DNA from 2 places in the Mycobacterium shunyiense genome. Region 2 is predicted to be linked to the other one. Evidence: riboswitches for the same ligand, from Rfam matches in the RefSeq annotation. Region 2 holds a riboswitch; the other holds the start of a gene.
The links. Region 2 has a riboswitch for glycine ahead of gcvP (aminomethyl-transferring glycine dehydrogenase). Riboswitches for the same ligand answer to the same signal wherever they lie in the genome.
Positions count from the first base shown of each region.

Region 1: it holds a riboswitch for glycine, as region 2 does, so the genes downstream of both, AC4ELS_RS03725 (L-serine ammonia-lyase) here and gcvP (aminomethyl-transferring glycine dehydrogenase) in region 2, are expected to answer to the same signal.

Region 1 is NZ_JBZDPT010000003.1:204,583-209,474, reverse strand. It holds gene dnaK (molecular chaperone DnaK) at 1-879, opposite strand, end outside; gene AC4ELS_RS03725 (L-serine ammonia-lyase) at 1,058-2,443, opposite strand; glycine riboswitch at 2,595-2,686, opposite strand; gene AC4ELS_RS03720 (oxidoreductase) at 2,842-3,687, shown strand; gene AC4ELS_RS03715 (TetR/AcrR family transcriptional regulator) at 3,671-4,297, shown strand; gene AC4ELS_RS03710 (Abi-alpha family protein) at 4,404-4,892, shown strand, end outside.
Region 2 is NZ_JBZDPT010000047.1:799,300-804,191, reverse strand. It holds gene ftsR (transcriptional regulator FtsR) at 1-612, shown strand, start outside; gene AC4ELS_RS31040 (bifunctional nuclease family protein) at 724-1,218, shown strand; gene AC4ELS_RS31035 (MerR family transcriptional regulator) at 1,465-2,085, shown strand; glycine riboswitch at 2,216-2,314, shown strand; gene gcvP (aminomethyl-transferring glycine dehydrogenase) at 2,468-4,892, shown strand, end outside.

The DNA of each region.
Region 1 (4,892 bases), on a different contig from region 2:
GAACGGCTGACGGGTGCGGTCCAACAGATCCTGAGTGATCTTCTGGAACTCGGCGCGAGTCAGCTGCTCGTCGAGGAACAGCGGGTTCTTGTCGGCGTCGACGGTGATGTAGGGCAGGTTGATCGAGGTGCTCTGCGAGGAGCTGAGTTCGATCTTGGCCTTCTCGGCGGCTTCACGCAGCCGCTGCATCGCCATCTTGTCCTTGGTCAGGTCGATGCCGCTGGTGGCCTTGAACTTGTCGACCAGCCACTCGACGATCCGGTCGTCCCAGTCGTCGCCACCGAGGTGGTTGTCGCCAGAGGTGGCACGCACCTCGACGACACCGTCGCCGATCTCCAGCAGCGAGACGTCGAACGTGCCGCCACCGAGGTCGAAGACCAGGATGGTCTGTTCCTTGCTGCCCTTGTCCAGACCGTAGGCCAGGGCGGCCGCGGTCGGCTCGTTGACGATGCGCAGCACGTTCATACCGGCGATCTGGCCGGCTTCCTTGGTGGCCTGACGCTGGGCGTCGTTGAAGTACGCGGGCACGGTGATGACGGCGTCGGTGATGTCCTCACCGAGGTAGGCCTCGGCGTCGCGCTTCAGCTTCTGCAGCGTGCGCGCGCTGATCTCCTGCGCCGTGTAGTTCTTGCCGTCGATCTCGACGGTCCAATCGGTGCCCATGTGACGCTTGACCGAACGGATGGTCCGGTCGACGTTGGTCACCGCCTGGTTCTTGGCGGGCTGGCCGACCAGCACCTCACCGTTGCGCGCGAACGCGACGACGGACGGGGTGGTCCGGGAGCCTTCAGAGTTTGCGACGACGACGGGGTCGCCGCCTTCCAGGACCGCCACGCATGAGTTGGTGGTCCCGAGGTCGATACCGACCGCACGAGCCATGGTGTTGCCTCCTGATACAGATAGGGGTCTGAGCGGACTGCGCTCAAGCTTGCTCCGGGTGAGCATAGATTGTCAACCCAGACTTGAGTCATCCCCACTCAACTTGCTGTCGATGTGGTCAACGGGGGTTTCGGGGGTTTTGTTCCCGGGATTCCAGGAAATTTTTGCCGATCCGAACTCAGCATTCGACGACGTTGACGGCAACGTTGACCGCCAGGCCACCCGTGGATGTCTCCTTGTACTTGGCGCTCATGTCCATTCCGGTGGCACGCATCGTCTCGATCACCTGATCCAGGCTCACTCGATGGGTTCCGTCGCCCCGCAGTGCCATGCGGGCCGCGTTGATCGCCTTACCCGCCGAGATGGCGTTGCGTTCGATGCACGGGATCTGCACCAGGCCACCGATCGGATCGCAGGTCAGGCCGAGGCTGTGTTCCATCGCGATCTCGGCCGCGTTCTCGACCTGTCGCGGGGTCCCGCCCAGGATCTCGGCGAGCCCTCCGGCAGCCATGGACGCCGCGGATCCGACCTCCCCCTGGCACCCGACCTCGGCACCCGAAATCGAGGCCCGTTCCTTGTACAGCGACCCGATGGCGCCGGCGGTGAGAAGGAATCGGACGGTCGTGTCGTCCGGCTCCGCAATTCCGGCCGGGGTGTAGCACAACGCATAGTGCAGCACCGCCGGGATGATCCCGGCTGCACCGTTGGTGGGCGCGGTCACGATCCGGCCGCCCGAGGCGTTCTCCTCGTTGACCGCGAGTGCGACCAGGTTCACCCAGTCCTCGGCGAAGACCGGATCACGCTGTGGGTCTTCGGCATCGAGCCGGACATACCAGTCCTTGGCCCGACGCCGGACCATGAGGTTGCCGGGCAGGTAGCCGTCCCGGGACATGCCGTTGGCCTGACACGAGACCATGACGTCACGGATCCGCAGGAGACGGTCGCGTACCTCGGCTTCACTTCGGGCCACACATTCATGGCGCATCATCACCTGGCTCACCGACAGTCCGTCGCGTTCGGTCAGGCCGAGCAATTCGGCAGCCGTGCGGAAGGAGCGGTCGGCGTGTGGTTCCGGATCCTCGCGTTGGTCCCGCTCGGATTCGGTGACGACGAAGCCGCCGCCCACCGAGAAGTAGGTCTCCCGGAAGACCGGGTCACCAGCGGACGAGAATGCCGTCAATGTCATGGCATTCGGGTGCTGGGCGAGCCGGCGGCCGGGCTGCAGCTGCATGTCGGATTCGGTCAGCCCGATGATGATTCGGCCGGCCAACAGGATCTTGCCCTCGGCGCGAATGGCCGCAAGACGCCGTTCCATCTCGTCGGTCTCGATCGTCTCGGACCGGTAGCCCTCCAGACCCAGCAGGATTGCCGGCATCGTGCCGTGGCCGGCACCGGTTGCCGCCAGCGAGCCGAACAGGTCCACCCCGACCTCGGCGACCCGCTCAACTACCTCGCGACCGACGAGTTCGTCGGCGAACATGCCCGCCGCCCGCATCGGGCCGACAGTGTGCGAGCTCGACGGGCCGATCCCGATCGAGAACAGGTCGAAGACACTGACCGCCATGAGATGACTCCAATTCCGGGCATCACAGCTGTGTGATGCATCGTGTGGTGACACCTCCCCGCTCTGTCCTGAAACCTGAGAGTTGCAGCGCGCCGCGCCTTTCCCCTTCGGTAAGCGCGACGCATGCGGCCGCACTGTTCTCCAGAGTTGTCTCGACACTGCGGTATTGGGCCTGAGAGATTCCCGGGGAGGATTTGCTCCTACGGCGCCTCCGGAAATCGGAGGTTCTCCCACAGTGCGTCGTCGACGTTTTGAGTTGTGTAACGGATGCTACTCGGCTGCGACTCCGCGGCGGCCAGACCGGAATAACCACGCCGGCGCCCCGGTTGCACCCACCGTCCCGCAAAACTAAACTGATCGTACAGTTCAGTTAAACGTCAGAACAGGTGGTCAAAGACATGAGCGTTTGGTTCATCACCGGAGCTTCCCGCGGATTCGGCTTGCAGATCGCCCGCGACGCACTGGATCGCGGCCATCAGGTGGTCGCGACCGCGCGTGACGCGTCCGCCGTCACCGCCGCCCTCGGCGAGAACGACAATGTGCTGGCAGTGGCCCTGGACGTCACCAACGAAGAGCAGGCACACCAGGCCGCGCAGGCGGCCGTGGATCGCTTCGGCCGCATCGACGTCCTGATCAACAACGCCGGACGTGGGCTGCTGGGAGCCGTCGAGGAGGCCACCGACGCCGAGGTGCGGGCCGTGTATGACACAAACGTGTTCGGGCTGCTGACGGTCACCCGCGCGGTCACCCCGGTGCTGCGGGCACAACGGTCGGGCACCATCGTCAACATCTCCTCGGTCGGCGGATTCGTCGGCTCAGCCGGCTGGGGCGTCTACGCATCGACCAAGTTCGCCGTCGAGGCGATCTCCGAGGCACTCAACGCCGAACTGAAACCGCTCGGCGTGCACGTCATGGTGGTCGAGCCCGGCTACTTCCGCACCGACTTTCTCGATTCATCGAGCCTGCAGACTCAGCGCAACATCATCGACGACTACGCCGACGGGCCCGCCGGACAGATGCGCGTCGCCGCCGGTGAGCGCAACCACGACCAGCCCGGCGATCCGGTGAAGGCTTCCGGCGCCATCATCGATGTCGTCGAATCCCCGCAGCCGCCGCTGCGCCTACTGCTGGGCAACGACACCATCGCGGCCGTCGAGGCCAAGATCGCCCATGTTCAGGCCGAGCTGGCACAGTGGCGAAGCGTCTCGGAATCAACGGATTTCGACGATGTCAGCCAGCACTGACGGAGCGGCCCGTGGGGCGGGCGCGTTCGTCCGCCCCACCGGCGCACGCAGCGACCGGATCCATCAGGCCATCTTGGTCGCCACCGCCGAGCTGCTCGACGAGGGTGGTTTCCCGGCGGCCACCATGGACGCGATCGCGGCGCGGTCCGGCGCCAGCAAGGCCACCCTCTACAAACACTGGCCATCGCGGACCGCCGTCTCGGCCGAGGCGTTCGGCACCACGATGGCCGAAGCGTTGCCCTTGCCCGATACGGGCAGTACGGCAGGTGATCTGACCGAACAGGTGGTCCGAGTCTCGGCGTTCTATGCCAGCCCCCGAGGCGAGGTGTTCGCCCAACTGCTCGCCGCCTGCGTCGAAGACGCAATGGGCGCAGCGTATTTCCGGGAGTACTTCCTGAGCGGTCGGCGCGCGGCCATCACCGAACTCTGGCAACGCGGACTGGACCGCGGCGACGCCGACGCCGACACCGCCATAGACGATGTGATCGACATACTGTTCGGTCCGCTCATCTTCCGTCGGATGACCGGCCACTACGCGCTGACCGAGGAGCATGCCCGGCAACTGGCCGTGACGGCGTTGCGCGGATTGCTCCCCAACACCACCTCCTAGCTCACAAACCCCACCAACCACCTGGGACTTCGGCACCTCACAAGGCGACCAGGTACGGTGCCCACAGCTCGGGGACAGCGGTAGGTGGGGAGGCGATCGATCGGTCATGTCAGAAGAACTGTCGAAGAGGGGTCCGGACGACACGGCGTCTGATGACGCCCCGGCACGCCGCAAGAACATGCAGCGGCGGGCGTTCAGGTTCGCCACACCCGTCGGCGAGATCGCCATCGCGATCCGCACCCCGCGCAACGAGCGCCCGCTTCTGCCGAAGCGGTACGACCCGTTCGGCATCGCCGATCGCGCGCTCGACGCCGCCAAGACGAGCATGAAGCTGGCGGCCTGGGGTGAGGAGCAGCTGGCCACACTGGTGAAGAACCGCCTGGAGGCCATCGATTCGGCGGCGCCCCGACCCGTGACCATCGCCACCCCCGAAGAGCCGACGCCCGAATCGCTCAACACCAAGATGGACCGCCTGCTGGACCGGGCCCTGGATCAGAGCACGTCGGGCAGTCAGGTGGAGCTGTACCACCGGCTGCTCGACCAGCTGGTGGCCGACGAAGCGCGAATCCTCGGCGCGCTCTCCGAAGGTGATGCC
Region 2 (4,892 bases):
ACCGCGTCGGGGTACCGGCGGTTCACTGCATACGACTGTGCGCGGTTGCGGTTCATCCTGACTGCTCAGCGTGACCAGTATCTGCCGTTGAAGGTGATCAAGGCGCAGTTGGACGCCCAGCCCGACGGTGAATTGCCGGAGGCCGGATCGGCCTACGCGGTGCCCCGACTGGTCGGGGTGTCCGAGAGTGGGGGCGAGGGAGTGGACGGCGCCGCCGGCTTGTCGGCGGTGGCGCCGACACAGGTCCGGCTCTCCCGTGAAGACCTGTTGACCCGGTCGGGCATCGACGAGGAGATGCTGGGGGCGTTGGTTCGCAACGGCATCATCACCGCCGGGCCCGCCGGGTTCTTCGACGAGCATTCCGTGGTGATCGCACAGTGCGCACGTGCCCTGGGCGACTACGGCGTCGAGCCCAGGCACCTGCGGGCATTTCGCTCCGCGGCAGACCGGCAATCCGACCTGATCGCCCAGATCGCCGGCCCGGTGGGCAAGGCGGGCAAGGCCGGCGCGCGGGACCGGGCCGATGACCTGGCCCGTGAGGTGGCCGCCCTAGCGATCACTCTGCACACGTCGCTGATCAAGTCCGCCGTACGCGACGTTCTGGATCGCTGAGGACTAGACTCGTTTCGACGGCCAGTTCGTCTAAGTCGGGACCCCTGAGGCGAACTGGCGAAGGACGAAAGATTCGACGAAACGGCACGGCGGTGCGGAGGGCAGGCACAGATGGCTGAGGTTCGCGTGGTCGGCATTCGAGTGGAACAGCCGCAGAACCAGCCCGTGTTGCTGTTGCGGGAATCCAACGGTGACCGCTATCTCCCGATCTGGATCGGGCAGTCGGAGGCCGCCGCGATCGCGCTGGAACAGCAGGGCGTCGAGCCCGCCCGGCCGCTCACTCACGACCTGATCCGAGATGTCATTGCCGCCCTTGGACATTCACTCAAAGAGGTGCGGATCGTCGACCTGCAGGAAGGCACGTTCTACGCCGACCTGATCTTCGACCGCGACATCACGGTGTCGGCCCGGCCTTCGGACTCGGTGGCGATCGCTCTGCGCGTCGGCGTGCCGATCTACGTGGAGGAGGCGGTGCTGGCCGAGGCCGGCCTGCTGATTCCCGACGAGAACGACGAAGAGGCTACGGGCACCGTCCGTGAGGACGAGGTCGAAAAGTTCAAGGAGTTCCTCGACAGCGTTTCGCCGGACGACTTCAAGGCGACATGACTGTCGCCCGCGCCTTGCAGGTCACGGGTACATCTCAAGTGGGTATACCGGTGTCGACACGCGGCGCGGGAGACAATCGGGCGGGAATTCGGGCGCCATACTTTCATCGCAGCGGGCAATCACGGCTCGGCGGGAAGCGTATGCTCGACACATTCGAGCTCGCAGCAAACCGTCGCGGAAGAGATGGCTGCGCTGCAGGACATGGCACTACGGTGCGGGCGAGTTCGATCGGCGAGAGGATTCACAGTGGGTGACACGCCACGGCAGGAAGAGCTGGATCTGACCACCGGGAGCGGCGCGGAGCCGCCTGTCAGGCCAGCTGGCGAACCCGTGCAGGGTGGGCTGTTCCCCGATGACTCGGTGCCGGACGAGCTGGTGGGCTACCGCGGTCCCAGCGCCTGCCAGATCGCCGGTATCACCTATCGGCAGTTGGATTACTGGGCGCGTACCTCCCTGGTGGTCCCGTCCATCCGGGGCGCCGCCGGCTCAGGCAGCCAGCGTCTGTACTCGTTCAAGGACGTCCTGGTCCTCAAGATCGTCAAGCGGTTGCTGGACACCGGCATCTCGCTGCACAACATCCGGGTTGCGGTCGATCACCTGCGCCAGCGTGGCGTCCAGGATCTGGCCAACATCACCCTGTTCTCCGATGGCACCACGGTCTACGAATGCACCTCGGCCGAAGAGGTCGTGGATCTGCTGCAGGGCGGCCAGGGCGTGTTCGGCATCGCGGTATCCGGCGCCATGCGCGAGCTGACCGGCACCATCGCAGACTTCCCGGGCGAACGTGCCGACGGCGGCGAATCCATCGCATCGCCCGAGGACGAGCTGGCGTCGCGGCGAAAAAGCCGCGACCGCAAGATCGGCTGATCCTCCGCCGCGTACAGACACCTAGGTTCCCCTCGACCGTCGTTGAGGGGAACTTTTGCTGGGAGCCGTCCCGCTTGCGGGGGAACTGTTCGCGAGCACCGGTGCGCTGCCGGTAGAATTGCCGACGCATCGCCCTCGCGCGGGAGAGTTTCGTGACAGCCAGCCACGGACGCCGAAGGAGCAATACCTCTCCGTCAACCTCTCAGGCCCCCAGGACCGCGTCAGGCCCCGATGCCTCTGGAAAGTGGTGCCCATGGGCACCCGCCCATGGGGAAAGGTCCTGTAGCCGGGGCTGAATCTCTCAGGCGCCCGGACCGGGTCGACGACAGAGGGAGAGGGACGCCTACGACGTTTCATCACGTCTGCGCCTCAGGAGAGTGTCGTGTCCGACCAGCTTCAATCGCGTTTCGCCGATCGTCACATCGGCCCGGACGCCACTGCCGTTGCCACCATGCTCGACGTGATCGGCGTGGCATCGCTCGACGAGCTCGCCGCCAAGGCGCTGCCCGCAGGCATTCTCGACGCGCTGGCGTCCGACGGGGTCGCCCCGGGCCTCGAAGCTCTGCCCGCGCCGGCCACCGAGGAGCAGTCCCTGGCCGAGCTCCGGGCGTTGGCCGACTCCAACACGACCGCGGTGTCGATGATCGGTCAGGGCTACTTCGACACGTTCACGCCCGCCGTGCTGCGGCGCAACATTCTTGAGAACCCGGCGTGGTACACCGCCTACACCCCGTATCAGCCCGAGATCAGCCAGGGCCGGCTCGAGGTGCTGCTGAACTTCCAGACCATGGTGAGCGACCTGACCGGACTCGAGGTGGCCAACGCCTCGATGCTCGACGAAGGCACCGCCGCGGCCGAAGCCATGACCCTCATGCACCGCGCGACCAAATCCAAGACGAACCGACTGCTGGTCGACACCGATGTGTACGCGCAGACCGCGGCGGTGCTGGCCACGCGCGCGCAGCCGCTCGGCATCGAGATCGTCACCACGGACCTGCGCCAGGGATTGCCCGAGGGTGAGTTCTTCGGCGTCGTCGTGCAGCTGCCGGGAGCGAGTGGCCGGGTGGACGACTGGACGGGGCTGATCGGCGAGGCGCATGAGCGTGGCGCACTGGTGGCGGTTGGCGCGGACCTGCTCGCGATGACGGTGATCACCCCGCCGGGCGAGATCGGGGCCGACGTCGCCTTCGGGACCAGCCAACGGTTCGGTGTGCCAATGGGATTCGGCGGCCCGCACGCCGGCTATCTGGCGGTGCACGCCAAGCATGCCCGGCAGCTCCCGGGCCGTTTGGTCGGTGTCTCCGTCGACGCGGATGGGTCGCCGGCCTACCGACTGGCGCTGCAGACCCGTGAGCAGCACATCCGCCGGGACAAGGCCACCAGCAACATCTGCACCGCGCAGGTGCTGTTGGCCGTGATGGCCGCGATGTACGCCAGCTACCACGGTGCCGAAGGGTTGACGGCGATCGCCCGCCGCGTGCAGGGCCATGCCGCCGCGATCGCGGCCGCACTCGGCGATGCGCTGGTGCACGACAAGTACTTCGACACCGTGCTGGCCCGGGTTCCCGGACGCGCTGACGCGGTGGTCGCGGCGGCCAAGGCCAAGGGCATCAACCTGTGGCGCGTCGACGCCGACCACGTGTCGGTGTCGTGCGACGAGGCGACGACCGACGAGCATGTGGCCGCGGTCCTGGAGGCTTTCGAGGTGGCACCCGCCGATGCCGCTGCCAACGCAAGTGGGGCTGTGGCGACGCGGACCTCGGAGTTCCTCACGCATCCGGCGTTCAACTCCTACCGCACCGAGACCGAGATGATGCGGTACCTGCGGATGCTGGCGGACAAGGATATTGCCTTGGACCGCAGCATGATTCCGTTGGGTTCCTGCACGATGAAACTCAACGCGGCGGCCGAGATGGAGCCGATCACCTGGCCCGAGTTCGGCCGTCAGCACCCGTTCGCGCCGGCATCGGACAACCCGGGCCTGCGCAAGGTGATTGCCGATCTGCAGGACTGGCTCACCGGGATCACCGGCTACGACCAGATTTCGTTGCAGCCCAACGCCGGTTCCCAGGGGGAGTACGCCGGTTTGCTGGCGATCAAGGCGTACCACGACTCGCGCGGCGATACCGAGCGCGACCTCTGCCTGATCCCGTCGAGCGCGCACGGCACCAACGCCGCCTCGGCTGCGCTGGCCGGCATGCGCGTCGTGGTGGTGGCCTGCCGTGAGAACGGTGACGTCGACCTCGACGACCTCCGGGCGAAGATCGCCGAACATGCGGATCGTGTTGCGGCGCTGATGATCACCTATCCGTCGACGCACGGGGTGTACGAGCACGACGTCGCCGACATCTGCGCGGCGGTGCACGACGTGGGCGGCCAGGTCTACGTGGACGGCGCAAACCTCAACGCGCTCGTCGGGTTGGCCCGGCCGGGCCGCTTCGGTGGCGACGTCAGTCATCTGAATCTGCACAAGACCTTCTGCATCCCGCACGGTGGTGGCGGCCCCGGTGTCGGGCCGGTCGCGGTGCGCTCACATCTGGCGCCGTTCCTGCCGGGCCATCCGCTGGCCGACGAGCTGCCCGATGAGCACACCGTCTCCGCAGCGCCCTACGGGTCGGCCTCGATCCTGCCGATCACCTGGGCCTACATCCGGATGATGGGGGCCACGGGTCTGCGCGCAGCAACGCTGACCGCGATCGCGTCAGCCAACTACGTGGCCCGTCGCCTCGACGAGTACTACCCGGTGCTCTACACCGGGGAGAACGGGATGGTCGCCCACGAGTGCATCCTGGACCTGCGCGGGATCA